Regions from separate parts of the Paenibacillus favisporus genome, predicted to be linked through region 3. Evidence: riboswitches for the same ligand, from Rfam matches in the RefSeq annotation. Region 3 holds a riboswitch; each other region holds the start of a gene.
What was found. A riboswitch is a leader RNA that binds a small molecule or an ion and turns the genes downstream of it on or off. The one in region 3 is predicted to bind cyclic di-AMP.
Positions count from the first base shown of each region.

Region 1: it holds a riboswitch for cyclic di-AMP, as region 3 does, so the genes downstream of both, ABID47_RS29545 (hypothetical protein) here and ABID47_RS11550 (C40 family peptidase) in region 3, are expected to answer to the same signal.
Region 2: it holds a riboswitch for cyclic di-AMP, as region 3 does, so the genes downstream of both, ABID47_RS33390 (C40 family peptidase) here and ABID47_RS11550 (C40 family peptidase) in region 3, are expected to answer to the same signal.

Region 1 is NZ_JBEPLV010000008.1:182,309-192,140, reverse strand. It holds gene kdpB (potassium-transporting ATPase subunit KdpB) at 1-1,948, opposite strand, end outside; gene kdpA (potassium-transporting ATPase subunit KdpA) at 1,965-3,644, opposite strand; gene kdpF (K(+)-transporting ATPase subunit F) at 3,714-3,791, opposite strand; gene ABID47_RS29545 (hypothetical protein) at 3,933-4,322, opposite strand; cyclic di-AMP (ydaO/yuaA leader) riboswitch at 4,460-4,632, opposite strand; cyclic di-AMP (ydaO/yuaA leader) riboswitch at 4,755-4,965, opposite strand; gene ABID47_RS29540 (glutathione peroxidase) at 5,275-5,769, shown strand; tRNA gene ABID47_RS29535 (tRNA-Leu) at 5,915-5,997, opposite strand; gene ABID47_RS29530 (urease accessory protein UreF) at 6,249-6,908, shown strand; gene ABID47_RS29525 (helix-turn-helix domain-containing protein) at 6,998-7,354, opposite strand; gene ABID47_RS29520 (nitrogen regulation protein NR(II)) at 7,603-8,220, shown strand; gene ABID47_RS29515 (MarR family winged helix-turn-helix transcriptional regulator) at 8,423-8,806, shown strand; gene ABID47_RS29510 (MFS transporter) at 8,816-9,832, shown strand, end outside.
Region 2 is NZ_JBEPLV010000013.1:8,361-18,192, forward strand. It holds gene ABID47_RS33340 (hypothetical protein) at 1-480, shown strand, start outside; gene tadA (tRNA adenosine(34) deaminase TadA) at 542-1,048, opposite strand; gene ABID47_RS33350 (ATP-binding protein) at 1,335-3,635, shown strand; gene rluF (23S rRNA pseudouridine(2604) synthase RluF) at 3,684-4,388, shown strand; gene motB (flagellar motor protein MotB) at 4,521-5,336, opposite strand; gene motA (flagellar motor stator protein MotA) at 5,320-6,120, opposite strand; gene ABID47_RS33370 (hypothetical protein) at 6,466-6,759, shown strand; gene ABID47_RS33375 (4a-hydroxytetrahydrobiopterin dehydratase) at 6,946-7,251, shown strand; gene ABID47_RS33380 (c-type cytochrome) at 7,335-7,694, opposite strand; gene ABID47_RS33385 (GNAT family N-acetyltransferase) at 7,859-8,347, opposite strand; gene ABID47_RS33390 (C40 family peptidase) at 8,569-9,060, opposite strand; cyclic di-AMP (ydaO/yuaA leader) riboswitch at 9,064-9,203, opposite strand; gene ABID47_RS33395 (C40 family peptidase) at 9,581-9,832, opposite strand, start outside.
Region 3 is NZ_JBEPLV010000002.1:768,722-778,553, reverse strand. It holds gene ABID47_RS11575 (MFS transporter) at 1-1,051, opposite strand, end outside; gene ABID47_RS11570 (sensor histidine kinase) at 1,283-2,362, opposite strand; gene ABID47_RS11565 (response regulator transcription factor) at 2,359-3,051, opposite strand; gene ABID47_RS11560 (copper ion binding protein) at 3,295-3,495, opposite strand; gene ABID47_RS11555 (multicopper oxidase family protein) at 3,666-5,177, shown strand; gene ABID47_RS11550 (C40 family peptidase) at 5,248-5,718, opposite strand; cyclic di-AMP (ydaO/yuaA leader) riboswitch at 5,723-5,854, opposite strand; gene ABID47_RS11545 (stage II sporulation protein P) at 6,178-7,188, opposite strand; gene ABID47_RS11540 (hypothetical protein) at 7,326-7,646, opposite strand; gene ABID47_RS11535 (YdhK family protein) at 7,955-8,521, opposite strand; gene ABID47_RS11530 (ISL3 family transposase) at 8,883-9,832, opposite strand, start outside.

The DNA.
Region 1 (9,832 bases), on a different contig from region 3:
TCAGCAGGTTGCGGCTGAGCAGGTGCGACGAGCTTACAGGCTTGTAGGCCACCCCTTTCATCGCCAGCGGGATGAGCAGCGGGATAATGACTGCATTGAAAATCAAAGCGCTCAAGATCGCCGAGAGCGGCGAGCCGAGCTTCATGACGTTCAGCACGTTCATTTCCGGGATGGCGGCCATGAACATGGCGGGAATGATGGCAAAATACTTGGCCACGTCATTCGCGATGCTGAACGTGGTGAGCGCGCCGCGGGTCATCAGCAGCTGCTTGCCGATGGCCACGACCTCGATGATCTTCGTCGGATCGGAATCGAGGTCGACCATGTTGGCCGCTTCCTTCGCGGCCGCCGTGCCGCTGTTCATCGCGAGCCCGACGTCAGCCTGAGCCAGCGCCGGCGCGTCGTTCGTGCCGTCGCCGGTCATGGCGACCAGCTTGCCCTCGGCCTGCTCGCGGCGGATGACCGCGATTTTGTCCTCCGGCTTGCTCTCGGCGATAAAATCGTCGACGCCCGCCTCCCGGGCGATCGTAGCCGCGGTCAGCGGGTTGTCGCCGGTACACATGATCGTCTTGATCCCCATTTGCCGGAGCTGGTCAAAGCGTTCCTTCATGCCGGGTTTGACCGTATCCTTCAGGTGAATCAACCCGTAAATACGGCTGTCCACAGCGATTGCCAGCGGCGTACCGCCTTCCGACGCGATTTTATCGGATTCCATATCCAGATCCGCCGGAATACTTCCACCTTGGGCCTGCACCCAGCGCTTCACCGCGTCCACCGCCCCTTTACGGACATGCCGCCCATCCACCAGGTCGATGCCGCTCATCCGCGTCTCCGCCTTGAACTCGATAAACTCTCCATCCGCCTCTGGATGTAACTCCATCGACTGCTTCTTCACCAGCTCCAGCACGGAGCGGCCTTCCGGCGTCTCGTCTTTAACCGAGCTGACAGCTGCCCAATAGGCGGTTTCTGTGTAATCCGCGCCCCCCACTGGAATGAACTGGCTCGCCATCCGGTTACCGAAGGTAATCGTGCCCGTTTTATCCAAAATGATTGTGTTGATGTCGCCGGATGCCTCGACGGCTTTCCCCGACATGGCCAGCACGTTGAACTGCGTAACCCGGTCCATGCCCGCGATGCCGATGGCGGACAGCAGCCCGCCGATCGTCGTCGGAATGAGGCATACGAGCAGGGAGATCAGCACCGGGATATCCAGCGAAATGCCGAAATGCTTGGCAATTGGTGCCAACGTGACAACCACTATCAGAAATATCAAAGTCAGTGTTGTAAGCAGCGTGTTAAGCGCAATTTCATTAGGTGTTTTCTGGCGCGCCGCCCCTTCGACCAGGGATATCATCCGGTCCAGGAACGATTCGCCCGGATCGCTTTTAATCATCACCTTGATCTGGTCGCTGACGACGCGGGTTCCCCCGGTGACCGAGCTGAAATCGCCGCCGGCTTCTTTGATCACCGGTGCCGATTCGCCGGTAATCGCTGATTCGTCCACCGATGCAAGGCCTTCCATGACTTCCCCGTCACCCGGGATCATCTCGCCCTGGGAGACGATGACGACATCGCCTTTGCGCAGCTCGGCCGAGCTGACGACCTTGATTTCGCCGCCCACGATTTTGTTCGCCGTCGTGTCTTTTTTGCTCTTCTTGAGCGTATCGGCCTGGGCCTTGCCCCGGCCTTCTGCCAGCGCCTCCGCGAAATTCGCGAACAGGACGGTGAAGAGCAATATCAGAAACACGGTCAGATTAAACCCTATCCGTCCCTCGGTATGAAAATAAGAAGGAAAAAGAACCATCAGCAGCACCACGAAGGTGCCGACCTCCACAACGAACATGACCGGATTTTTCATCATTACGGCCGGGTTCAGTTTCATAAAGCTGTCTTTCAGCGCCTGTTTGGCAATGCCGCCAGACAGCATGCTTTTGCGTTGTCCGCTCATGACTTGCTCCACCTCTTTAGTTAAGTGTTAAAAATTCGGCGACCGGCCCCAAAACGAGAACCGGAAGAAATGTCAGTGCCCCGATCAGCAGCACGGTACCGGTCAAAATGCCGGCGAACAGCTTGTTGTCGGTCCGGAAGGTGCCCTGAGTCTCGGCGACCTTCTGCTTCACCGCCAGCGAACCTGCAACGGCGAGCAGCGCGATAATCGAAATATATCGGCCGAGGAGCATCACCAGACCGGTGCTAACGTTCCAGAATACAGTATTGTCCGCCAATCCCTCGAACCCGGAGCCGTTATTCGCCGCCGAGGAGGTGAACTCATAGAGCGACTGGCTCAAGCTGTGATACGAAGGATTTGAGAAGGCGTCGGTTCCCAGGTGCGTCATAAACGAAATCGCCGTCGGCGCAAGAATAATGAAGGGATGCATCAGAATCGCCACCGCGATCAGCTTCATCTCCCGGGCTTCGATCTTCCGGCCCAGAAATTCCGGCGTCCGGCCGACCATCAGGCCGCAGATAAACACGCCAAGGATCGCATACATGATCATATTGACGAAGCCGACTCCCTTGCCGCCGAACACGACGTTCAACATCATTTCGGCCAAGGGCGCAAGTCCTCCCAGCGGCGTCAGCGTATCATGCATGTTGTTGACCGACCCCGTCGTTGCGGCGGTGGTGACGGTTGTGAACAACGCGGACTGCGCGATACCAAAGCGCACCTCCTTGCCTTCCATGCTGCCGGCCGAGCTGTTGATTCCCAATTGGTTGATCAGCGGGTTGCCGGCTTTTTCCGAGAAATACGTCAGGCACAGGAACGCTACGAACAGCGTCATCATGACGCTGAAAATCATCCAGCCCTGCTTCTTGTTCCGGGCGAACCGTCCGAACGTGTAAGGCAGTGACGCTGAAATCGTCCACATGCTGAGAATTTCGATCACGTTGGTCAGCGGGCTCGGGTTCTCGAACGGATGGGCCGAGTTGACGCCGAAGAAACCTCCCCCGTTCGTTCCGAGGTGTTTGATCGATTCCAGCGAGGCTACAGGACCCAGCGGAATCTGCTGCACGCCGCCTCCCAGCGTTTGCACGGCCCGCATCGGCTCCAGCGTCTGCGGCACCTTGAGTCCGACCAGCACCAGGGTCACGATGAGGGCGAGCGGCACGAACAGGCGGACATGCGCCTTGATAAAATCCTCGAAGAAGTTCCCGAGTCCCTCACCCCTGCGGGTGATGCCGCGCATAAAAGCAATCGCGATAGCCAGGCCCGAGGCGGCCGAGGTGAACATCATCATCGTGATGACGATCATTTGGCCAAAATAAGACATGCCGCTCTCCCCGCTGTAATGCTGGAGGTTCGTGTTCGTCATAAAGCTGATGACTGTGTTGAAGGACAGGCTCGCCTCCATATTGCCGATTCCGCTCGGGTTACCCGGTAGGGCGCCCATCGTTCTGAGCAATATATAGCTGATCGCTACCAGAAAGATATTGGTTGCGATCATGCTGAGCGCGTACTTTTTCCAATTCATGCTGCCCCGCTGCTTCAGCCCGATGATCCGGTATAGAACTCTTTCCACGCCGCCGAAGATCCGGTCCGTCCGGTTCGGTTCATTGGAGAACATATGATATACGTAAGTGCCTACCGGCTTCACGAGCAGCAGGAGCACGAAAATCACGATACAAATTTGCAAAATATCCAAGGCTGGCTTCCCCCTCTTACGAGCATGTTCTGCTTTGGCCCCTTGAGGCTTACAGATTTAAAATACCGGTCAAAATTTTTCCGGATGGATCAAGGCGTAAACCAAATAGATAAAGACAAGCACGGCGAATGCCCCAACGACAATCATTGGTCTTTGCCCCCTTCTTCCACCACTCGGCCGCACCAATGAAGAAATAACAAGAACACGCCATAGGTGGCAGCAAGTGCAAGTATCATATATACATCCATCATCGTTTCCGGTCTCTCCTTTGCGTGGTTATAATCATCTTTATTTCAGTAAAAATCCGACTTCGCCGTTTAAGGTATAAATGATGTGATCGGCACCAAGCCCCCGGTAAATGCCGGGTGAGCTGCCCCTCTGCGTAATGACATATACCGGTTCCGACGTCCAGGGACGGCAGATTTGCAAATAGCGGCAGGTCAGGTTGAGGCTGCTTTCAAACAGAAAGATTTTGCCGACCTCCATTTCGGGCACCACCCAATCCTCCGCGTGATTCGTATTCAGCCGGATGATCCGCTGCACCCCCATTTTTCTCAAGAGGCGTTCCTCCTGAGCACTGTTGGTCAGAACGGCAAAGGGCCTTTTCCAATACATCAGCAGCTTGATAAAATTGCGTCCCGCCTCATTCGGCGCGGTCACAATAACGACGTTGTCCATTTCAAATGCTCCTCCTGTGCGGCAGCAGCGAATACGCAAAAGAAGCCGCAGGGAAAGAAGGACCTTTCCCGCGGCTTCTTGAATGTGGACGAATATGAGTAGGATCGTCCTATATTCAAAATGCGCACGACAAGTGCTGCCTCTCCCGTTACGCTGACGAGGTTAGCTGTCGGATTCGGGCGTGAGAGTCGCCCTACCTCCCGGTACTTACCGTACCAGAAAGATTCACCCCGGCGGCTTCCATTCCAGGCGGCCGCTGTGGTTCCCCCGCTCCCGGCCGTTTCCGGCCGAAATTAAGCGTTATTGATAAGTGTATGTGATTGTGATGAATGCTCACTTTCGTTCCAATTAGCTAAAAAAGGGTAAAAAAAACACAGAGGTCAGCTGATCCCCCTGTGATCCGAAAGTTTATTCGGGTCGCAAGTTTCATCATTCCTCTCTCAAACGACGCTTACGAGGTTAGCTGACGGATTCGAGCGGTGAGAGTCGCTCTACCCGGCCGGATCCATGGCATCCGTAGCCGGGATTCACCCCTGCGGCTGGCAGCAGACCCCCGACTCTCACACCGGTTCGCTGCTCCATGGCACGCGTTTGGTTCCCCCGATTTCCGCGCTTTTTTGCGGAAACTCAGCGATTAGTAATGGAAACTGTATTGAATACGCTCTGAATCATACACCCGCTCCTTCCAAGCTGTAAAGGCAGTCTAAAAATCATGAACCGCGAATTTTGGAACATTCAGGCTCTTATTAGCGCTTACATTTTGGCTTTTTGACTTCTACCTCTTTTATGCTCCCGATTTGGCGCATTTATGGAAAACAGGACATTTGGGGACACTGGCTCGCAGGAATACCCGCATTGACATTAAAGTTCAATCGTTTAAAATTAAATTGCGTGCTTGGTAAATGCTTCGGCTGGATAATGATTCATAGCAGCAAAAAGGAGGAGGATGGCAGTGAGCGTCTATGATTTTCAAGTGAACACGCTGCGTGGTAAAGAGGTATCGTTAAAGGAATATGAAGGTGACGTGCTGCTGATCGTGAACACGGCCAGCAAATGCGGATTTACGCCGCAGTTTCGCGGGCTGCAGGAGCTGTACGACGAGTTCCGCGACCATCATTTTCAAATTCTCGGCTTTCCGAGCAACCAGTTTGCCAATCAGGAGCCGGGTACCAGCGAGGAGATCGGCGAATTCTGCCAGATGAATTACGGGGTCACGTTCCCGATGTTTGAGAAGATCGACGTCAAGGGCAGCAACGCCCATCCGCTGTTTCAATACCTCACACGGGAAGCGCCGGGCGTGCTAGGCTCGAAAGCGGTCAAGTGGAACTTTACCAAGTTCCTGGTCGATTCCAAGGGCAGGGTCATCAAGCGTTATGCTCCCAAAACAACGCCGGACAAAATCGAAAACGACATCCGCAAGCTGCTTGAGTCCCGAAAAAGCGAATAGGCAAGGCAGTCCCTCAATATACGCCACTTGCTTCGATCCGAATTCATTTGCTTTGCGGGGACCCCGAAATATACGAAAATGCAATATAAGCAAAAAAGAAGCTTCCCTGGATTTCTCCAAGGAAGCTTCTTTCTGTGTTCATAGATGCGGTAGAGAGGACTCGAACCTCCACGGGCGTACGCCCACTACCCCCTCAAGATAGCGTGTCTGCCATTCCACCACTACCGCATATCCAAAGTTCATTTAACGAACTTTTTTATTATACACAAAATCATCCGAATTGTAAAGGGAAATGCATTATAACATCACTTATGTAATATTATATAACATTAAAAAACAAAAAAACAGTGATTAAGTGCCCTGACATTGACAAATCACTATATTTATGTAATATTAACTTACAAATAATAGTGATCGAAGATTTCAAACTGCAATTCACGTCATATTTCTTATCATAAAATAATCTGGAGGTGACCGTGTTGAACGACAAAAGCACCAAACTGCTCGATTACGTGCAAACGCTGGATAACGACTTGTCGGTTGGAGGCTTCAGCCATGTGTTTGACCTCCAAACCCGAATTGCAGAAGGGCGTATCCAGAGCCAGGAAGAGCTGGAAGGGTTCATCCTTCATCCGATGATGAATCGCTTGGTCCGCCAAGACGGCGCGGCCATGCTGGCGATTTACGCAGCTGCCGACCAACGGGATATCCGTCAGATCGCCCGGATTGACCGGTACATCCTCGGAAGAATCGCTGCACATGAAAATGATGAAGCGGTGCGCCAACGGGGCAGAAGACTTTTGAAACTGGCCCAGGCCCTGTACCCCTGGCTCAATCTGAAGGTTCTTGACGAACTCGCGCAGAAGGAGCTGTCTCCCGTCTGCCTGGCCACGGCGCATGCCTATGTCAACTATCAGCTCGGATCCAGCCGCGACCACACCGTTTATGGCTATATGCAATCTGCGGTCTGCACATGCATCCAGCTCGCCGCCCGCTCGCTAAGCATTCCGCCTCACGACGCCAAAGCGTTGGCCGGCAAATGGACGGCTGAAATGGAGCGCGCATGGACAGCGGAGAAAGACTCCCTGCCCACAGACCTTGTCAATATCCAGGAGAACGACTCCCATATCGCCTCGTGACCTCTTTAACAACACCACAAAGGCACTCCGCTCTGCTCTGCCGCAGCGAAGTGCCTTTTCTGTTCCCATGTATGTACTTGACCTCCATCTTACTGATCGCGGGACTGGTTCTTCCGGTATTCCACAAACTTGATGTACTCCTTGATAAACTCCTTCTCGTGATCGGATAGCGGCATTTCGTTTAACTGCCTTCCGTTTTCCCACAAATAAGGATCCTGCTGCTCTTTCACCATATACGGCCCCGGTTCCTTGCCCAGAATCAGCCAGTCAAGGCTGACGCCGAAAAAGCTCGAAATTTCGATCAATTTATTGGTGCTCGGGGTGGACTTCCCCCTTTTCCAATCTCCGAAATTCCCCGTGCTGATATTAAGCTGCTCGCAAAACGACTTTTTGGTCATCCCCTTCTGCTTAATCAATGCCTCAATACGTCCGTAAATGGATTGCATAAAAAACCGCCTTCCAGTCATGTCGCAAAAAAAACGACGCATTTAAGTAATTTTATGCTTGCAATATGACGCAAAAACGTGTATAGTATTCTTTATATTAGGAATTTCCATACCTATGGCTCTTATTGTATCATTAGTCCCTTTTCTAATCCAACCGCCCTGCAATCATTCACTTCATATCTGACATTACCTTTCCAACGCGATTCGGGCCCGCTTATGACCAATACCAAGACAGGGAGCGACCGCTTTTGCACACACTCGACATTTCTTATCATGAATTGATCCATGCCATGAGGCAATGTATTGCCGTCGTAGATGCCGGAGGAGTTATCATTTCAGTGAACCACGCCTGGATTCAAAGCGCGTATGACGAAGGCGTCCCCCAATCCTTTAACTGGGTTGGCATTAATTTTATGCAAATCGCCGACGCCCTTTCGGGAGAAGACGAACAAGACTTGGACAGACTCCAGGCGGTTTTGCAGGGTATTTCTACATACTACAGGAACGAATTCCGATCAAGCTGCATCCAGCCCTCCCGCTGGTTTCAAATCGAGGCTTTCCCGCTCCAGAACGGCGTCAGGGAGGAGCCCCGGGGAATGATCGTCTGCCTGTCGGATATCAGCCGAAGCAAGCAGCTCGAGAACGACTTGATGACCGCCTTATCCCAGATCCGCACTCTACGCGGATTGCTGCCCATCTGCGCCGTCTGCAAACGAATTCGCGATGACGATGACTTGTGGAATTCCATCGAGAGTTTTTTGCAAAAGCATGCCCACACCGAATTCACGCACGATATTTGCCCGGACTGCATACGGCGGCTGTATCCCAAGTACTCGTCCATATTGGACACGCCTACTCACCAGTAGCTGCACCACCTCCAGCCTATTCCCCAACCAAACACTTCTTCAAAATCATCGTCAACGCACTGCAGCTTTTTTTCGTTGACGTTCTTTGTTCATATCCATATAATTGTTATGACAATTATATTTTGAAGGAGTGTTTTCCCTGACCCGCTTCTCATCTTCGTCCCAAACGATCGGTTTCCGATACGGAAATATGTCCCGCAGAATGTCTTCTATTTTTGCAGGCCTGCTTAAGCCTTACGGCATCACACCCGAGCAATGGTCCGTACTGTACCAGGTTCACCTTCAGGAAGGCATTAACCAGAAGGAACTCGCGCTTCGCTCCGGCAAAGACCAGCCCTCCATCACCCGCATTCTCGATGTGCTGGACAAGAAAGAATTGATTCAGCGCAAGCCGGATCCGGCTGACCGCCGGGCTTATTTAATCTACGCCACGCCAGCCGTGCAGGAGCTAATGAAAGAAACGATCCCGATGGAGCTGAAGCTCAATGACGAGCTGATCGCCGGCATTACGGACGAGCAATTGGAGTCACTGAACCGCATCATGGATCAAATCAATAAAAATATAGACCGAATTTTAATGGAGTAGGAGTCACCTATGAACGACACCCGAGAGAAACTGTGGACACGTGAGTTTATTATGCTTACGCTGTGCAACCTGCTGTTATTTTTAAATTTGCAAATGATCGTATCCCCTCTGTCCGGCTATGTAAAAGAACACTTCCACGCCAGCGCCTTCATGGTCAGCATGTTTACGACCCTGTTCTCGCTGGCTGCGATCGCGGCGCGCCTGTATTCCGCCAAGGCTTTGGAGAGAGGCATCCGTAATCAAATCTTATATATCGGCCTTGCCTTAGCGCTGCTCGCCACCTTCGGTTACCTGTGGAGCGGCACGATGGCGCTGCTGCTGCTGATGCGGATCGTGTTCGGCGTGGGCTTCGGCATGGGCAGCACGACGCTGCCTACGATGGCATCCGGTATCATACCGGTCCGCAGGCTGGGCGAGGGAATGGGCTATTTCGGACTATCGACAAGCATCGCCCTTTCGCTTGGACCTGTCATCGGGACGGCGCTTCTGGAGAACAAAGGGTTCGATACGCTGGTATATGCTACGCTAATCGTTATTGCCCTGATCTTCCCGCTGGTCATTCCGCTGACCAAAAAGGTAAAGCCGGCCGCCCCTGCCATTCCAAAAGAATTTACGGCGGTTCCCCAGAAGCAGGGCTTTCCAAAAGCGCTCCTTCTGCCCAGCCTGATGAACCTGCTGATGTCCATTACCTATGGCGGACTGCTCAGTTTTATTAATTTGTTCGGAAAAGAGGCCAGCCTCGCGAACGCATCGCTGTTCTTTCTGTTCAATGCGGTCGCCGTTGTGCTGATTCGGCCCATCTCGGGCAAAATCTACGACCGCAAGGGACATATCGCCCTGCTCATTCCGTCGGCGGTGCTGCTCATTGGAGGGCTATGGCTGCTGTCTTATGCCCATACCACCGGATTTTTAGCCCTGGCCGCCCTGTGCTACGGCCTCGGATTCGGCACGGTTCAGCCGACCCTTCAATCCTGGATGCTGCAGCAGGTTCCTCCGCAAAAGCAGGGACTCGCCAACAGTATGTAT
Region 2 (9,832 bases), on a different contig from region 3:
GTGGATGCCAAGCAGGTCGTTCAATTCTATGTAACCAATGACAGCGTGAAAGAAGCGGCTGACATTCTGGTGAACAAGGCGCTGCCGAAAATCCTTGATATTATCAGCAAGGATGAGTACCGTGAGATGCTTGGTGTCAACCAGGAAGATATCGACCAAATGAAGAAGGATCTGAACTCGACCGACAGCAAGGATGAAATCAGCAAAGGTCTGAACGATCTGAAGAACTACCTGAAAGTTAACCAGTTCGAAGTCAACACGGCCATCAATAAAGATAACTTCCCTGCTTATCAGGGTGCTGTGATGAACGTGGAAATGAACGATCCGGAAACGAAGGACAACATGAAGCTGTCGCTTGAGGCGACGAGCCAATACAGCAAGATCAATGAGAAGCAAACCTTCAGCATCGGCATTCCAAAAGAAGCGGATGTTATTACGATGGAGCAGCTTCAGGAGAAAATGGGAGCTACGGCTTACTAAGCAGCCCCCGTACGAATCACAACAGCCCGGCCAGGGTTACTGGCCGGGCTGTTTGTTTGTGTCAGGCTTTGCCCCGCAGCTTGCGGAAAAACTGCGTCAGCAGCCCAGCGCATTCCTCCTGCAGCACATCGGCAATGACCTCGGTGCGGTGGTTGAAGCGCGGCTCCTGCAGCAGGTTCATCAGCGTCCCGGCGCACCCCGCCTTGGGATCGTAGGTGCCGTAGACGACCCGCGGGAGGCGGGACTGGACGATCGCGCCGGAGCACATCGGACACGGCTCCAGCGTGACGTATAGCGTGCAGTCCAGCAGGCGCCACGATTGTACGGCGATACTGGCTTCCCGGATGGCGACAATCTCAGCGTGGGCGGTCGCGTCCTGGGACGTTTCCCTTAAGTTATAGCCCCGCCCGATGATCTCCCCGTTGCGGACGATGACCGCTCCGATCGGCACCTCCCCCAACTCCTCCGCCAATTTGGCTTGGTGGATCGCCTCGCGCATCCAGTGTTCATGACAATCATTATCCACAGACTCATCCACATGAAGCGGATGTTTCGTTTGATTTTCCAACGTAAAAGTGCCTCCCTATACCGAATTTCGGCTTATTCAGCGAACAAGCATTCTATTGTTAACATGCTGTGCATAAAATTGTGGATAACTATTTGATTACGCACAGAATTATCCCCAATTTATTAAATGGTGCTGTGAATATGTTGATAAGTTGTGGACATGCTGCGTTATTTCGAGTTAAGCCGATCATTTTCGACAAGCTTTTCAAATATCGGCCTACAGAGTATGATGGAATAGATTATTCCAATTATCGCCAAGGCAAGATTAGAGGTGACCCGATGTGTCAATGAAGAAGAAACTGTCCCTCACCATGGCCGGTTCACTCTGTCTGATTTTACTTTTAAATATTATTCTTAGTTTGTACACAACGCAAGCCAGTTTACGCCGGGAAAGCGAACGCAAAATGCTGCTGGCCGCCAGGCAGGTGGCCGCCTCCATTGAGCAGAGCCAGGAGAGCGCTGGCATGGTCGAACGCCAAATCGGGGAGCTGCTGCATGTGGCTGCCAAATTGGCTGCCAAAGAGCTGGACCCGGATATCCAGAACATTACGAACGAGCAGCTGGCCAAGCTGAGCAAGCAGGTGGGAGTCACCCATATCGCCCTGCTGGTCCGAACCGGTGATGATATTATCATTGCCAAGTCCTCGGAACCTGCTGAGCTCGGTCTCTCCACCAAAGACTGGGGATACTGGTATAAGGCGTTTAAGCAGCTCTTCGAGCAAGAACGCGTAACGATTCCGTACGGAGCGGCTGCCGACCATTTTTGGACCGGACCGTTTGAATATTCGAACTCCAAGCCGAACGTAATCGATAAATGGGGTTATTATTATGACGCCAAACGAAACTATATCATTGATCCGTATATTCGCACTGATTCCCTCCATCAGATCGGCACCCATATCCCGAGTCCGGAGGAGGTGCTCGACAAAACGAAGAAAATCAATGGGGAGATTCTTGAAATCAGCTGCATCAATCCGCAGACCTTTGCGGGCGTCCGAATGTCCGGACAAGGATATGTCCATGATAAGACTAAGCTGCATAATCGGCCGATACGCTACGGTACCTATACATATATCGACCTCGAAAACGACAAACAGGCTGTGGAGAAGGCGGCACAGACAGGAGCGAATGTCGTTTATGAAACGCGCATCGATGGTAAAAAGCTGTTAAAGAGCTTTATCCCTGTGAACAGTGCGTCTCAGGCATCCTACATCATCAGCATCGTCATGGATTATGCGCAAATATCCAAGGTATTGCAGAAGCAGCTTGTCTCTTATATATCGATTTCGGCCTTTCTGTTGATTTTATTCGTCATTGTAAGCTATAAGCAGGCCGGATATTTCATTCGGCCGATCGATGCGATTCTGGGTAAAGTGAAAAACGTCGCCCAGGGGCGCTTTGATACGCCGCTCGTCATCAACAGCAAGGATGAGCTCGGATTGCTTGCCGCCAAAATCAACACGATGACCGATAATCTGAGCAGCTATACCGACCAGCTCAAGCAGGCCGTGGAAGAGAACCGCTCGGTGAAAGAGCATCTGGAGTCTGTCATCCAGCAGACGGCGGATGCGATTCATACGACGGACCTTGAGGGGAATATCCTTCAGGTGAATCAAGCTTTTGAAAAGCTGTACGGCTGGTCAAGCGATGAAGTGGTCGGTAAGCGAATCAACCTGGTTCCCGGCCATTTGGAGGGGGAAGTGCAGGCAAGGCTTGACGCTTTAATGCAGGGCGAACAGCTGCCGGCAGTAGAAACGGTCCGAATCAGGAAGGACGGGACCCCCGTGGAGGTCAGTATCAGCACGTCCGCGGTCAGGGATCCGGAAGGAAAGGTCGTATCGTTCATCAGCATCTCAAGAGACATGACGGAACGCAACCGGATGGACGAGCTGCTCCGCCGGTCCGAGAAGCTGACCACGGTCGGGCAGTTGGCGGCCGGGGTGGCGCATGAGATCCGCAACCCGCTCACGACGCTGCGGGGATTCCTGCAGCTGCAAGAGTATAACAACCGCGTCGATCCGAAGCACAACCAGATCATGCTGTCTGAGCTGGAGAGAATCAATCTGATCGTGAGCGAATTTTTAATTTTGGCCAAGCCCCAGGCAGTGCACTTCCGAAATAAAAATGTTCGTGATATTTTAGAGGATGTGCTGTCGCTGCTGAACAGTCAGGCCAATCTGCACGGCATTGAGTTCGTGATGGCCTCCCAGACGGACGAGACGGACGTTCATTGCGAGGAGAACCAGCTGAAGCAGGTCTTTATCAATTTACTGAAAAACGCCATGGAGGCGATGCCTGAAGGCGGCGTCATCTATATTGAACTGTTCCGGCCGGATCCGGACCACCTGGGGATTACGATTACAGATGAGGGCGTAGGGATTCCTGAGCACCAGATGGAGAAGGTGGGAGAACCGTTTTTTACCAACAAGGAAAACGGGACTGGCCTTGGCCTGATGGTCAGCCAGCGGATTGTGGAGGGCCATAAAGGATCACTTCAGATCGAGAGCGCCGTTAACAAGGGCACTCAGGTTACGTTAACGCTGCCGGTGGCACAGCCGGAGCATGGGGAAGGACCAGAACGGGAATGATCCGAACTCTTGTCCGGGGTAAACCATAATGAGATGGGGTTATAAGCTTTGAGAATTAACAAATATATCAGTGAGACCGGGTATTGTTCCCGGCGTGAAGCGGATAAGCTGGTAGAGAGCGGGAAGGTGACGATCAACGGCGTTCAGGCGGTGTTGGGAAGCCAGGCGGAGGAAGGGGACGACGTCCGCGTCAACGGCCGGCCCCTGCAGGCGAAGAAGGAGACGCATGTCTATATTGCGCTGAATAAACCGGTTGGGATCACCAGTACGACGGAGCAGCATATCAAGGGCAACATTGTGGACTTCGTGGGCCACTCGGAGCGGATTTTTCCGATCGGCCGGCTGGACAAGGATTCCGAGGGGCTCATTCTCCTGACGAGTGACGGCGACATCGTCAATAAAATACTGCGGGCCGAAGGCAAGCATGAGAAGGAGTACATCGTCACGGTAGACAAGCCGGTTACGCCGTCCTTTTTAACAGGCATGGCCAGCGGGGTGAAGATTTTGGGCGAAATGACCCTTCCCTGCAAGGTGACGCGGATCTCAGAGCGGGTGTTCAAGATCATACTGACCGAGGGGAAAAACCGGCAGATCCGCCGGATGTGCAGCGCCTTCGGCTACGAGGTGCGCCGACTGCAGCGGATCCGGATTATGAATATCCATCTGGGATCCTTGGGCAAAGGGAAATGGCGGGATTTAACGCCGCAGGAAAAGGAAGAGCTCGGACAGCTGCTGAATTACCGCCTAGGGTAGAGAGGGGCCAGGCCTGATACAGGGTGAGGGCTTCAACCTATTAGCCCATTCCCTGAGACATGTGCCGTCTACTATCAAAAAGGCTGCTCCCTTTATCCAAAGGGAACAGCCTGTCCATTAGTTATCGCTATGCTATTTTTTATTCGTGGTTACCGGGATTTGCTCGCTGATATTCTGGTACTTCCGGATGATGGATACCTCGACGCGGCGGTTTTTAGCACGGCCGGCTGCGGTATTGTTGGAAGCCACGGGCCGGAACTCGCCGAAGGCGGTGGAGGTGAACTTGGCCGGGTTGAGCTGCTTGTTGGTGAGCAGAATCTTCAGGAAGTTCAGCGCCCGGTTGGAGCTCAGGTCCCAGTTGGACGCGTACTCGCTGTTCGAGATCGGCATATTGTCCGTATGGCCGGACACGACGACGTCATACGTCGGGAACTGCTGAAGCATGCTGCTGATGGCGAGCGCCAGCTGGCGTGACTCAGGCTTCACCTGAGCGCTGCCTGAAGCAAACAGGGCGTTGTCGCTGATCGTGATCGTAAGCTGCGATTGGTTCAGTTTGGTATCCAGCTGGTTCGTCAGGCCGTTCGTTTTGATATATTGATCCAGCTGCTGCTTCAGCTTCTCCAGGTCTTCCTGTTCCTGCTTGGCCAGCTGGGCTTTCTGTTTCTTGTCATTGTTATTCGTGACGATGCTCTCTTGGGAGTCTTTTTTGCCCTGGTCCATATTTTTATCCATCGGCAAATTCGACCTGAAATTGAGCACGCCGTTTCCGGTGCTGAGGGCATTGTTGAAGGCCTGGCTCATTTCCTCAAATTTCTTGGCGTCCGTGGCGCTCATGGAATAGAGCACGATAAACAGGGCCAGCAGCAGTGTCAGCAGGTCGGCATAGGGGAGAAGCCAGGATTCGTCGGCATGCTCCTCATGCGGTTCATGTCTAGTCTTCTTGGCCACCTGAACCATCCTCCTTCTCATTCATTTGAGCGCGCTCGGAAGGGGTTAAGAAGACGGAGAGCTTCTGGCTGATCGCAATGGTGGATACGCCGGATTGAATCGACAGCAGTCCTTCCACCATCATGAGCTTGAGCTCCACTTCTTTTTTGGACAGGCGTTTCAGCTTATTGGCGATCGGGTGCCACAGGACATAACCGGTAAAAATACCGAGCAGTGTCGCAATAAAGGCCGCGCCAATCGCGTGGGCCAGCTCGGCCATATTCTCCATCTTGGTCAGGGCGGCGATCAGGCCGACGACGGCACCAAGCACCCCGAGGGAAGGAGCATACATACCGGCTTGGGAGAAGAGCAGGGCACCTGCACGGTGACGCTCTTCCGTCGCCGCAATATCTTCCATCAAGACGTCGCGGACGAACTCCTGGTCGTTACCGTCGATAATCATGCGCATACCGTTGCGCAGGAAGGCGTCGTCGATTTCTTCGACCTTGGTCTCCAGAGCGAGGAGGCCTTCTCGGCGGGTGATGGAGGCCCACTCCATGAACAGGGTGATGAGCTCTTGACGCTGCATGAGTTTTTGTTTGACGAAGGTCATTTTTAACAGCTTCGGGAACTTTTTGACCTCAGACATCGGAAAGCCGATAAACAGCGTAGCGGCGGTTCCGGCGAGAATAATGACATAAGCGGCGGGCGTCAGCAGGCTGACGATCGGGGCGCCCTTCAGCACCATGCCGACTAGGACTGCAACCACACCGAGTATCAGGCCAACAATCGTTGAAATTTCCATTGCACACCTCATCCATGAGAAATAGAATTGAATCCTTTCGGAATCGACCGCGTTTACATCCTTGCAACATGGTCGCTTTCACAAAAAACGGTTTATATTATTTATCGACACCATTCTCTTTTTTTTTAAGGGATATTTTCCGGTATAATGAAATGACAAGGTTCATCTGTCCTACAAAATCAAGCCTAAGCAGCATACCCTGCAGGGAATAATCACAGCACAAACGGGTGACGAATGGCCCACTTGATGCCCCGACCCAGGGGCGCATGGAGCAGGGCGTTCACCATTCACAATAATCGCTTATAGATCGTATGAGTAACTAAACTTCGATATGGAGGGAATGGCATGGGTGTTAAGCATGGTCGTGACTATGACGGCATATTGACCGATTTGACGGCAGCTGTCGGGGAAATTCCGGACAGTTATTTATTTTTTGAAATGGCGGAGCAGGATTGGATGCAGCTGGGTATCGAAGAGAAACGTGAGGTGCATGAGGCGCTGGCGGAGGATTTGTTCTATGCGCTGGGAGCCGAACCTGTCATCACTGTTGGAAGCGGTGTCGTGATGTATGACAAGGACCATCACCGGATCAACCTCTTGATCGGCGACGAGGAGCTGACCGTAGTCTCACTGATATAGTCCCTGGGGCCGGATGGATTTTATAAACCCGTCCATGGTAAGATATTATTCGTATGTACTCTCCTTGGAGAAGCATGATTACATTCAGGGATGAATACAATGGGTAAAGGTTTTTCGCCCGAGCATACATTAATGACACATCCTGGTGAACCTCGGGGATGTTAGGTTTCAGGGAGGAACGGAAGAATGGTATATACGCAAGAAGAAGTAGAAACGCATTTGTCTAAGCTGGAAGGCTGGGAGCTTGAAGAGGGCCGCTGGATCGTGCGCAAATACGTTTTCTCCAATTTCATGAAGGGCATTTCCTTTGTGGATGAGGTTGCGGCCATTTCAGAGGCTTTTGGCCACCACCCCTTTATTACGATTGATTATAAAAATGTGACGCTGCGTTTGACTTCATGGGATGAGGGCGGGATTACGTCCCTGGATGTTAAGGAGGCCCACCAATTTAACGAACTGTTCGAAAAAATGCGTTCCGGCGAAAAAAGGTAACGAGAATAATGCAGCAAATAAAAACACGCTTTGCGATGAACGTCCCGTTCTTCCAAAGCGTGTTTCTGTATGCATTACAACCGTTATTTCTTCTCAGCCAACCACTGGGCCACATTGGCGATCTCTTCAGCTTTCAACTTGTCTTTAAAGGATGGCATGCCGCCCTTACCTTTAGTGATAATGGTGTAAATCTCTTCAGCGGACAGTTGGCTTCCGATCTTTTGAAGGTTCGGGCCTACGGCACCCTGAAGCTGATCCCCGTGACAGCTAATGCAGCCTTGGTCTTTAACCACAGCTTCGGCCGCTGCGGCGTCCATCGTGACTTCCGGCATGGTCGGCTTCTCTTCTTCCGCCACCTGCTCTTTGCCTGGAAGCGTAAACATGAGCACAATTGCCATAACCACTGCGATCGTTAATACACCGCTCATGATCCATTTTTGCATCCGTTTTCGTCCTTTCTATGTAAACTGTCATTCTTCATTCCTTCATTATAACGGAACAAGCCATCACATCAAATAGTTTGTGTCAAAAAAGCAAACGAATCCAAACTTGGGGCCACCAAAAATACACAAATTTGTACCATTTTTATGATGATGGAGTTTTCAAGTTAGATCCCTTCATAGACCATACAGTGAAACAGCTGTTCACCTTCTGGGGTCAGCTTGGGGTAGGTATCAGCGATGACAAACCCCGACTTCCCGTAAGCCCGGATGGCCCGCTTATTCCATGTATGCACTTCAAGGTCGATTTCGTCCCCTGGCCGTTTATCACGGGCTGCACCGACCACAGCCTGCATAAAGCTCTTACCCAGCCCCTGGCCGCATAAATCAGGCCGCATGCCAACACCAAGCCGGGTCACGCCTGCCAAGGGAAAGAACTGCGCGAACCCGCACAGGGTATGTTCAGCATCCAGGACGGACACATATTGGCTTTGCCTCACCTCAGGATCACCAAATTCAACGCCAAGCGCCTCCATCTGATCCCACGGCAGCCAGCCGTATAAATCGTATGGAGGTTCGTACACCCAGCCGCAGACGGTCTCAGCATCCTCCCGCGTCATCGGGACGATCATGAAGCTCTCATGTTGGAGGTTCATGTGCAGATCTCCCTTCCAGACCTCCCTGTAGGATTTGAACATTAGAGAAAAAATATTCCGGATTGTCCCAGATATCTGTTTAATTTCGGAATAGAGGGGTAAATGAGGAGTAGCGGGCGGGAATGGAAGGGTTACCCATTTCTGTCCGCAAAAAATCCCGCAAAAGGAGATTTCGGCAAAAATCTCATTCTACGGGATCTCGTACCCTTGCTTTACCTGCATTACTGGACGTCATCTACGTCCTCGGAATCGACGGCGGCGGTTTTGTATTTATCCGTACTCATGATTCGTTTGGCGCCAACGTAGCGGTTGACGTAGTAGCTGTCGCTCAGAGAGCTGATGATCACACCGCGAGAAGTGGAGGCATGTGCGAATTTTCCGTCGCCGACGTAAATTCCGACATGGGATACTCCGGCTCCCGATGTATTAAAGAATACCAGGTCGCCTGCTCTCAGATCACTGCGGGATACGGCCGAACCCATGCTGAACTGGGAACCAGACTGATGGGGCAGATCGATGCCCAATTGATCAAATACGTACATTGTAAATCCCGAGCAGTCAAATCCGTTTGTTGTGGTTCCGCCCGTTCTGTACTTGGTTCCGATCGCACTGTCAATCACTTTATCCATCTTGGAATCCGCGAAAGCGCTTCCTGTGCCGACCGTGAGCACGATGGCGAAACTCATGACTGCTGCTGCAAGCTTCTTCTTCAAGTAAAATACCCCTTCCGGCGCCTGCGAGGTTAGCTTAAGGATTCGGTAGAAGGCCCCCTATGATCCCTCTGAAGCAAGATCAATTCACCCATAACTGGTTCCCCCGCTTTCCTTAGTGTGAGGAAATTCGGCATGAACTTTTTACACTATGTATAATTCCCTGCTACTTCTTATTCGTTCGCAACTTTGTGTCAGGTAAAGATTACAAAGTTGTTACTATCGCTGGGACTATTGTAACAAAGGAATCGGACTTTGGCAATTGTTTCTAACAGAAAAAGAAGATTTGTAGGAAAATTTATAGGAAATGATGTTTATTTGTTGGCCGAGTGGGTAAAAGAAATGACAAGGGTGGAAAAAACAGGAGAAAACCGTGGATTTACTCGTTTAAAAAAATTTTTTGAAATGCTGTTACCTTTTCGGTGGTTCTTACGTCTAATAAGTAACAACAAACCCGCGGGGCGATTTCGGCAAAAATCAGCGGCGCGGGTTGTTCTGGATATGCATTGTTTTCGAGAGATAATCAATTGTAAACCGCAGCTTGGTATTTGGCCGTACTCATGACCCGTTTGGCGCCAACGTAGCGGTTGGCGTAGTAGCTTTGGCTCAGTTTGCTGATGGTAACGCCTTTCGAAGAGGACGCGTGTGCGAATTTTCCGTTGCCGATGTAAATGCCGACATGGGAAACGCCTGCGCCTAGGGTATTAAAGAAAACCAGGTCTCCTGCTCTCAGCTGGCTTTTGGAAACAGCGGTACCTGTTTTATACTGCGCAGC
Region 3 (9,832 bases):
TCGAACCTCCTAAGGCAGTCAAACCTATCACGATATTCGCTTTTACGCCAATTTTGGCGATGAGCTTGCCCGTTATCGCAATCATGAAAATGGCGATGACAATGGTCATCGGCAGCAATGCGACACCGCCGGTAAAAGCTGAAAATTTCAAAACCTGCTGCATGTAGAGATTGAGGAAGTACCAAAGTGGAATCCATCCCCCTGATAACATTAACAGTGCGATATTACCTGCTGCTAGATTAGGTGCCTTAAAAATTCGAAGCGGTACAAGCGGTTCCTTTTTGACCGCCTGAACAATGAGGAAAAGAATAAATAGTGCTATACCTAAAATCAGGGTCCATATCGTCGTAGGTGCTCCCCATCCGTTATGTTCTGCGGTGACAATCCCATACACCATTAAAACTAATGCCGCCGTAACAAATACGGATCCTACGATATCAATGCTGCCTTTTCTGCGTGTTCCTTTTGCTAAAAGCCCGGGAGACAATATCAGGGCAAGAATTCCGACAGGGACGTTGATCAGAAATGTCCATTCCCAGCTTAACCATTCGGTGATGACACCGCCAAGAAACACTCCCGCCGAACCTCCTGCAGCAGCGGATGCCCCCCAGAATCCCAAAGCCTTTCCTAATTCCTTGGGATTTCCGCTAAACAACATCATAACGATCGTTAGCGCCGATGGTGCAATGAGTGCAGACCCAAAGCCTTGGAGCGCTCGGCCGATGTTGAGTACAGTATCGTTCCATGCTAGCCCTGCAAGTAACGAGGCTGCAGTTAGAATAAGAAACCCCCACATGAACATGCGTTTTTGTCCAAACAGATCAGACAACCGGCCCCCCAACAATAGAAAGCCGCCAAAGAAAATAACATATGCGTTAAACACCCACTGTAAGCTTTCTTGGGAATACCCCAGCGCTTCTTTAATAGCGGGCAAAGCTACCCCGATAATCGATGTATCCATAATCACCATAAAATTCGCAAGGCATAACAATGCGAGTGCCATCCAGCGCCTCGGATCAGCCTGGGCAAGACCTTGAGACTGAGTTGTCATTTCTATAATCCTCCTTTAGAGAGATAAAACCGGTCCTTCATCCCTTTCACGCTCGTGACGGCCGTCAGTGAACGAGGTGATCAATGCCATAAATTCCCGGTTTCGATGTGAATATAGTATAGCCCCCTACCCTATATTGTCAAGCGGTTTATTTTTTTCTTTAACCAATGAATATTGGAACAGCAAAAAACGCCCCGGTAGGAGCGTCATGAATTGCAGTCATTATAAGCCTCACCTTTGTATCGGTAACTGTACGTAAAATTGTGCACCATTTTCACTTTCAGCCCATATCTGCCCACTGTGACGCTCTACCAACGTTTTGGTAATGGCTAATCCAAGCCCACCGCCACCCATTTTACGGCTGCGTGATTTATCTACCCGATAAAAACGCTCAAAGATATGCGGAAGATCCGCTGATGGAATTCCTATGCCATTATCTGAGACGGTAATTTGGACCAGATCTAACCGGACGGTGCCCTTGACTTCAACGGTACCGCCTTCAGGTGTATATTTCAATGCATTAGATAACAGGTTTGTCCAGATTTGAATAAGCCGGCTTTCATCGGCAATCACGCAAACATCGGGTATATCTTTTTTCTCCAGGTTAACTCCCTTTTGTTGAAATGAAGGACGCATGAGGTCCATGACTTGATCCATAGACTTCTTTAAGGAGACTTGCTCAAGCATGAATTGAAAATCGATGGAATTAACGATTTGAAGCTCTTCCAAATCATGAACCAGCTGAATCAAACGGTGAATTTCTTCACGGCTGGACTGGATCCGTTCCGGAGTAGGCTCCCATATTCCGTCTTGAATAGCAGCGAGGTAACTATTCAATGTGGTTAAGGGTGTCCGCAACTCATGGGCAATATTTTCGGTCATAGCGATTCTCAATTTTTCTTGCTGCTCCAGTTGTTCAGCTAAGTGATTGATGGACGCGGCCAGCTCCTCCAGCTCATCTTTGGGCAAACTCTTCAACGGGAGACGGACATCCCGTTTTCCTCGGGCCATGATTAATGTAATATTTTTCATGCTGATTAATGGCGACGAAATCCGTTTGGCGATATACACACTTAACACAAATGAGACGATTAAAGCTCCCCCAATCGTTAAGCCAATGGATTGTATAATCGCTTGCTCCAAGTGAGAATTCAGTGAATCCGCTGAATGCTGCGCTTCGGACATTTCGCGTCCATACATTTGAAAATGGTAGTGGGTTGCATTGATCATAGCAATCGAAGCGATCACCAAAATAAAACCGGTATATAAAATCAGAACTGTGCTTAAGCGAAAGGATAATGTACGTTTCATAAACTTCCCCCATTAAAGCGGTACCCTGCTCCAAAAACAGTCCGGATGAATAATGGGTTCTTCGGGTCCTCCTCCATTTTTTGACGCAAATTTTTGACATGCTGATCAATAATACGCGAGTCTCCATCAAATTCAAACCCCATAACGAGTTCAATCAATTCTTCCCTGGAAAACGTACGCTCCGAGTTTCTCGCCATAACTAAAAGCAATTTATATTCGGATGGGGTTAAACTGATGGGTTTATGTTGCACGAAGACCTGTTTGGCATGGCTATCAATCATCAGACGTCCTTCGCCATATTCTAATCGATCGGCCAGAAGTTCTTGCTGATTGGTTCGCCGCAGTACAGTGCGAATTCTGGCTATGAGTTCTTGAGGATCGAAAGGCTTCACCATATAATCGTCTGCCCCAACCGACAATCCATGAATACGATGTGAAATGGACGATTTAGCTGTCAGCATAATAACTGGTGTGGGATAAGCTGTTCGGATTTTCTGGCATAAATCCTCTCCGTTCATGTCGGGAAGCATAAGATCCAATAAAACCAAATCAAAAGGTTGATTGGCTAATTCATTCCATGCACTCTCCCCTGTAGCCGCTTCGTGCCCTTCAAACCCTTCCTTTTTTAAATAAGCGATGATGACTTCTCTGATTTTCTCCTCGTCTTCAACAACTAAAATTCTACGCATGAATTCCCTCCAAACGTATAGACTGATTCTTTTTTCTACGCCTCAACTTCCGTTCTCTGCAAGACTATAATCAAACAGATCATTTCTCACAACGAAATGACCTGTTATGTTTCTTCCCGATTTTCTTCATTTTGACGACATCAATGCCTTTTATTAAGGATTCACTTGTTCCGAGCATAGTTAGAGGCGCCAAGGCTTTCTTGGCACCTCTATATATCACTTCAAGGTTACTTAACTTATTACTTAGACAACATCATAACCCTGGTCTTCGATGGTCTCTTTAATTTTGCTTTCCGTAAGTTTGGTCTCATCGAATTGAACTTCAACAGAGGCGTTGGACAAGTTAACCTTCCCCCCAGCCCCTATTTGCTTAAGAGCTCCTTCAATGGAATTCACACAGTGTTGACAGCTCATTCCGTTTACGTTTAAAGTAATGGTTTTCAATTTCGACTCCTCCTTTCGATTTATCATTAGTATACCCCCCTATAGTATAATATTCAAGCCTAAAGTTATACTACCCCAGCCATCTTCATCATTTCTATACATGTTTACTTTATGATGAATGAGGTTTACATCAAAAGAATTAGAAAGGGGTTCTTCAAATGAAAGCAGCGATATTAAGAACAATAATCCTCGCCAGCTCGGTGGCCGTTTTTGCTGCTGGCTGCTCGAAAGTAAGCAATATGAACGGTATGGATCATTCAAAAATGAGCATGGGTTCAAACTCCACTTCCAACTCCAGTGAATCCGCTACATCCGCTAAACTGACAACAGCAACACCTGTTGTGGATGGTAAAGAATTCACCATAACCGCACAGGAGAGTAATCTCGAAGTGGAAAAGGGAAAAACCATTCCTGTTTGGACATTTAACAACTCGGTTCCCGGTCCACAAGTCCGGGTAAAGGTTGGGGATACGGTCAAAATAAACTTGAAAAATAACCTCAAGCAGCCTGTCTCCATCCATTGGCACGGCTATCCGGTTCCCAACAACATGGACGGAATTCCAGGAGTCACACAAGATGCTGTCGAACCCGGAAAGACCTTCACCTATGAATTTAAAGCTACCGTACCGGGTACTTATTGGTACCATTCACATCAAGACAGTGTGAATCAAGTGGACAAAGGCTTGTATGGTTCTCTTGTAGTCGAAGACCCCCAAGATACAGCTGACCGCGATTACACCCTTGTGCTCGATGAATGGATGAGTTCTGAAGATATGAACATGGATAACGGTGGGATGAATATGGCAGGACATGATATGAGTATGTATGACCTTTATACGATCAACGGAAAAACAGGTGATGCGATCGATAAGCTTACCGTTAAAGAGGGTGAAAAAGTAAAACTTCGGTTGATTAACGCCGGCTACATCACGCACCGGATGCATTTACACGGTCATTCCTTTAAGGTTGTTGCATCCGACGGGCAGCCCGTGAATGACCCGGCTGTGATCAAGGATCAATTCGTCTCGATTGCTCCCGGTGAACGGTATGACATTGAATTTACCGCAGATCATCCCGGAACCTGGTTACTTGAAGAACACGCGAAGGATAATCGAGCACAAAATATGAGAGCCATGATTCAATACGAAGGTTCCAATGCGAAGCCCGACCCTTCCGATGCCTCCGAAGAACTTCCCGATTTTGATCTGGAGGAGTACGGAAGCCTGTCTGCGTCCGCATTTTCTTTGGATCAAACTTTTGATGAAGTCGTGACAATGAATCTAAATACCGAGATGAGAAATGGAGAGATGGTTTACACGATCAATGGAAAGGTTTTTCCGGACACGGATACAATCAAAGTAAAAAGAGGAGATAAGGTAAAGGTGACCTTTGTAAATCAATCCAAAATGGACGATCACCCGATGCACCTGCACGGCCATTTCTTCCAGGTCTTGAGCAAGAATGGCAAGCCCGTTCAAGGATCTCCGATCATGAAGGACACGCAGAACGTCAAACCTGGCGAAACGTATGAAGTTGCCTTTGAAGCTGACAACCCCGGTGAATGGATGTTCCATTGCCACGATTTACACCACGCGTCCGCTGGAATGGTAACTGATGTGATGTATGATGATTATCAAAATAATTATACGCCTGATCCCAATGTGAACAACGTCCCTGAATAAACAACAAAACGCACCGGCTGACTTCAGCCGGTGCTTTCATTTTTGAATTAGTTGGCTTATCCCGACTAGATCAAATTTCGCTGATCATTTTCAGGTAACTTTGTTGACTCACGACGCGGCGTGCTGTAACATACCGATTTTTATAATATGAATCGGATAATTTGCTAATGGTAACGCCTTTACTGCTTGAAGAGTGTGCAAACTCATTATTGCCGATATAAATACCCGCGTGAGATATTCCCGTACCGTCCGTATTAAAGAATACCAGGTCTCCTGCTCTAAGGTTTTCACGATCTACTGGGGTTCCGACTTGAGCCTGTGTTTTAGATGTGCGGGGTAAATCTAAATTGAATTTATCAAATATGTATAAAATAAAACCGGAACAGTCAAAACCAGCCACTGTTGTGCCACCCCACTGATAAGGAGTGCCTACGACCTTATCCACCTCACTTTCGAGTTTAACGGAACTGGCAAAGGAACTGGTTGCACTTGCTGAAAAAACAATGGCCGCACCTATCAATGACAACATTACTTTCTTCACTATGTAGTTCTCCTTCCGATGCCTACGGAGTTAGCTAAGGGTTCGGTAGAAGGTTCCCTCTATTCTTCAATGAGAATATTTCACCCCAAAATGGTTCCCCCGTTTTCAATTTCAAGAAATTCGGCAATAATTATTAAAAAAATGTAACCCTACATAATGTAGTATATAATCAGATTTTTTGTCAATGCCTAATTTAGAAGATTGTCATTAACCGTACCTTTCCCTACTGGTATTTGTTGAATTTTATTGAAGTTGCAGCGAAAATACATAGAGTTTGTCGATTTCTGTATCCCGAAATCAAGTTACTTATCTGAGTAACGGAACATGTTACACAAGAAAAAACAACAATTTTGTAAAGAATTGATTCCGAGCAAGAAAAAAACCAAGGCAAATATTCATATAGGCGCCAAACAAAAAAACCGATCTGGCATTGCCAGATCGGTTAAAGGTATTTATCTATCAAGACACAGTCGAACCATGATCTTCATGCCAAATCTCATGAATGACATCAGCCAAGATGGAGATCGTACGATAATTCTCTCGCAGCATATTCTCCACTCCTCCTATTTCTATCAAGGCACTGGATTCGACAAGGGATTGATTATATTTACCATTACCACTCGAATGATCCTTTTGATAAATGCCTTTGGAGATTCCTGGTATCCTTTTGTTTAGTTTATTTTGAATCCTAGTGGCAAATTGCATTGTTTTTTCCCAGTTTGAGTTATCCCTTCCGACCACAAAATATAATTGAGCATAATCAACATTGTTGAATTGGATCGTTGTACGATTTTTAGACTCTGAATCTCGATGGATATCAAACACATATTCGATAGATTTATGGTTAGACAGTTCCTGAGTGAGTGTAGCCTTGGAATATACATATGATTTTGCGTAATTAAAGTTATGGATTTCACTGGCGTAATCTTCGGTGGATTGAATGACACTCATGCCTTTTGCCGTTAACTTAGAAGCCAAATCTTTTCCTAATAAAGTAACATTGATTTTTGCGTCAAACGCCTGACTTGGATTCTTCTTCCCCTCGAGTTCTGGCAGCCAAGATTCCCGGTTGTGCGTATGGTAAATAAGGACCTGAGGTGGACCTGAATGAACCGGATTACTCTTTTGGGGCAACTTCTTCGTAACTGGAGTAGTAATTTGATTCTTTGTAGCTAACCTTGTATTGGCCTGATTCGTATCAGATGGCAGATTGCTTTTATCTTGTTTCAACGCTTGGGGCGTTGTCACACTTTTAGATGAAGGGGTTGTCTTTAATGAAGACGTAACCGCTATAGTTTTTTGGCGGCCCGTTTCGATGAGCGGATCATTTATTTTCACCTGATGCTCAGGTACCTCTTTCATGGGTAAAGGGGGGGCATCCATATACAACGGGATGATTTTTAAGGAGATAATGAAAGATGCTAGGAATGTAAATACCCCTAGTCCTTTAAATGCAGTTGGTTTTGGCATGTAGTTCTCCCTTTCTTTATTGTTGTGTGTAGTCTATTTTTATTCCGTATTTTCATAGAATAGAACAGACGACACATTCCAAAGTAAAGAAGGGAAACCATCCGAAAGGAAGGATATCCTTCCTTTCGGGAAGATCTTTATTTGGTTCCATGAACCAGAAGGGACTCTCCAGGAATTTCTATTCCTCGCTTTCCTTCATAGGGTTCGAAAGCCTCCTTGATTTTCAATATCAACCGAGATCGTATTTCATCATTAATACTTACCAACCCCTTACCCATCATGCCGGATGCCATCTCTTTTTGGTGTAGAAGCAGCTCCTTGATCGATGAAATCCGCTGAAGGTGCCGAACGGAGCGGATGTCGACATTTTTAAAACCAGCTCTTTTAAATATATCACTCAAATTTTCTGGATTTGATAGCGAAAAAACCTTAATTGTTTCCTCCCTGGGTAATGCCAACCCTGTTACCTCTTGCAATATTTGCATAGGAAGGCTAAGTGCCGGGTTATTTTCAGCATTAGACCATACGAGCGCAGCAAAGGCCGCCCCAATATTCTAATAAGAACCCATTGGTATAACGTCTACCTGAGGATGTATTGTTGAAAAAGAAAGCTCCACCTAAAGGTGGAGCTTTCTCCTATTCGGTAACATCCAAGATCATCATCAGACTGCCACCGTCTTGTGCACGTCTTCAAATGGTCCACCGTGAATATGCATTGGTTGGATATGATGCCACATGGACATCACTCTTTTGCTTCAAAACTTTTCTATTTAGAAAGTTCACTTTCGACTACCCATTGATGATTCTTAACGGGGTTTCCTCCTGTACTTGGCGTGTAGTCAACCATATACACCGTTGTTTTTTCAGCAGAGTCAATGGTGCCCTCTGCGCCTTTCATACCTTCCATGTGATCAGCCTCAATGGTCACCTTAGTTCCTGGTTGCAAGGGCTCACTACCCGCATCCTTTATTTCCTCCTGGATAATCCACTTGTGATTGGGAACGGGTTCACCTCCAGTGGTTGGAGTATACGTTACAGCATAAGCCACTGTGTCGTAGGCACCGACCACTGTAGCCTTGGCTCCATCCATGCCTTCCATATGCTTGGCATGGATCACAACCTCATCTCCAACTTTATATGTGGGATTTTGAGCTTCTTTTAACCCTGCAGGAACCTCACCAGAACCCGAATGATTCATGCTGCCCATATCCCCCATATTTGAATGGTCGCCGCCCATGTCCATGTTCGTATTATTGTTTGCATTATCCTTGTTTCCACACGCACTTAGCACCAGGATTGCTGCAAGGCTAATAAAAATGAATACTTTTTTCACAGTTTGTCACACACCTTTGCATATTTTTATTTGGATTGAATCCTCAGCTTCCAAACATTCTACCCAAAACTTATGAAGAACTTGTGAAGGCTGCCCGGACCACTCTCAAAAACTCTGCCCGGGGCAGAGTTTAGAGGACAACCTTATTCATTCAATGTTTGCTTTCGTACAAAAATCTGAATATACCCTAGACAAACAAAAAAGAGAAATCATCTCACCATGGATCCAGTGCAATGACATCTCTTTTTGACTATTAAAAGCCGGCTATGGGGCGTATGCCTGTTGCCGTAAATTGTGAGAAAAACCAACGGAAAAATGTTGATGCATCAAGGCGTGTTTTCATATTTAATGAGAGGAGACCTTATAATTCGTCCTTCACCAATTTATCGATCAAGGTGGGCAAATCAATTCCCAGGAAGATTATTTCTTCTGGCTCACGAACAACTTCAATAGTTGGCTTATTAAACATCGGGAAGTTTTCCTCCTGTAGATGGTAGCTATCAAACTGCCTCTGGTACTTGGGTTTGCATTGCTTTCTAAGTCCCTCTGTAAAGAGTATCTTGGCTCTTAGGGCCTCAAAAGAGTATCCCCTTCTTAACCGATTAATGACTCGAATAAGGCGAATTAGAGATTCCGTATAAGCATCTGGAATGCGATGGTCGAAATAAGCGAATATTTCTTCTTCCCAGTTCTTCATAGCCCTTGTCAGTGGTTCAAAAGCGGACTGCAGTTCCGTTGGTACTTTAGCTTTCCATTCGTTGTATTTAAGAAATGCCGTTTGTCTGCTATCACATTCCCAAATATCCAAATATGATTCCTTTAAGTCATAAGCAGTGACGAGAGAAGGAAGATTCTTTGTCCAAAGGTCTAGCGTAATCCTATCCTTCTCTGTAAGCTCTATATCCCGTTTTAAGAGGATAAAACGGCCTGGCATCAGCCCGCGGCGTTCTTTTGGCGATAATCCTTCAAGGATCTGCTTACGAATGGTTTCTAACGCTTGGTTTGCCATACGGACAACGTGAAATTTATCTACGATGATAAGCGCTTTTGGCAATACAGCCCTTACGGCGTCTTTATACGGTTGCCACATATCCATAGTGACGTATCGAATTTGTCCTATATTTGGAAGGCGTAAGAGGTAATCTACAACGGTTTCCTTGTTACGATTGGGCAAAACATCCAACAAAGTACATTCCTCAATGTTGGTTACAACGCATCTTGGTTTAATGATGTGAATTTCGTCAATCCCAAGCCAATTGGGAGTTTCATATCGATGCGTTTCTCTAAGACGGTTGATGTAATCACGAAAGA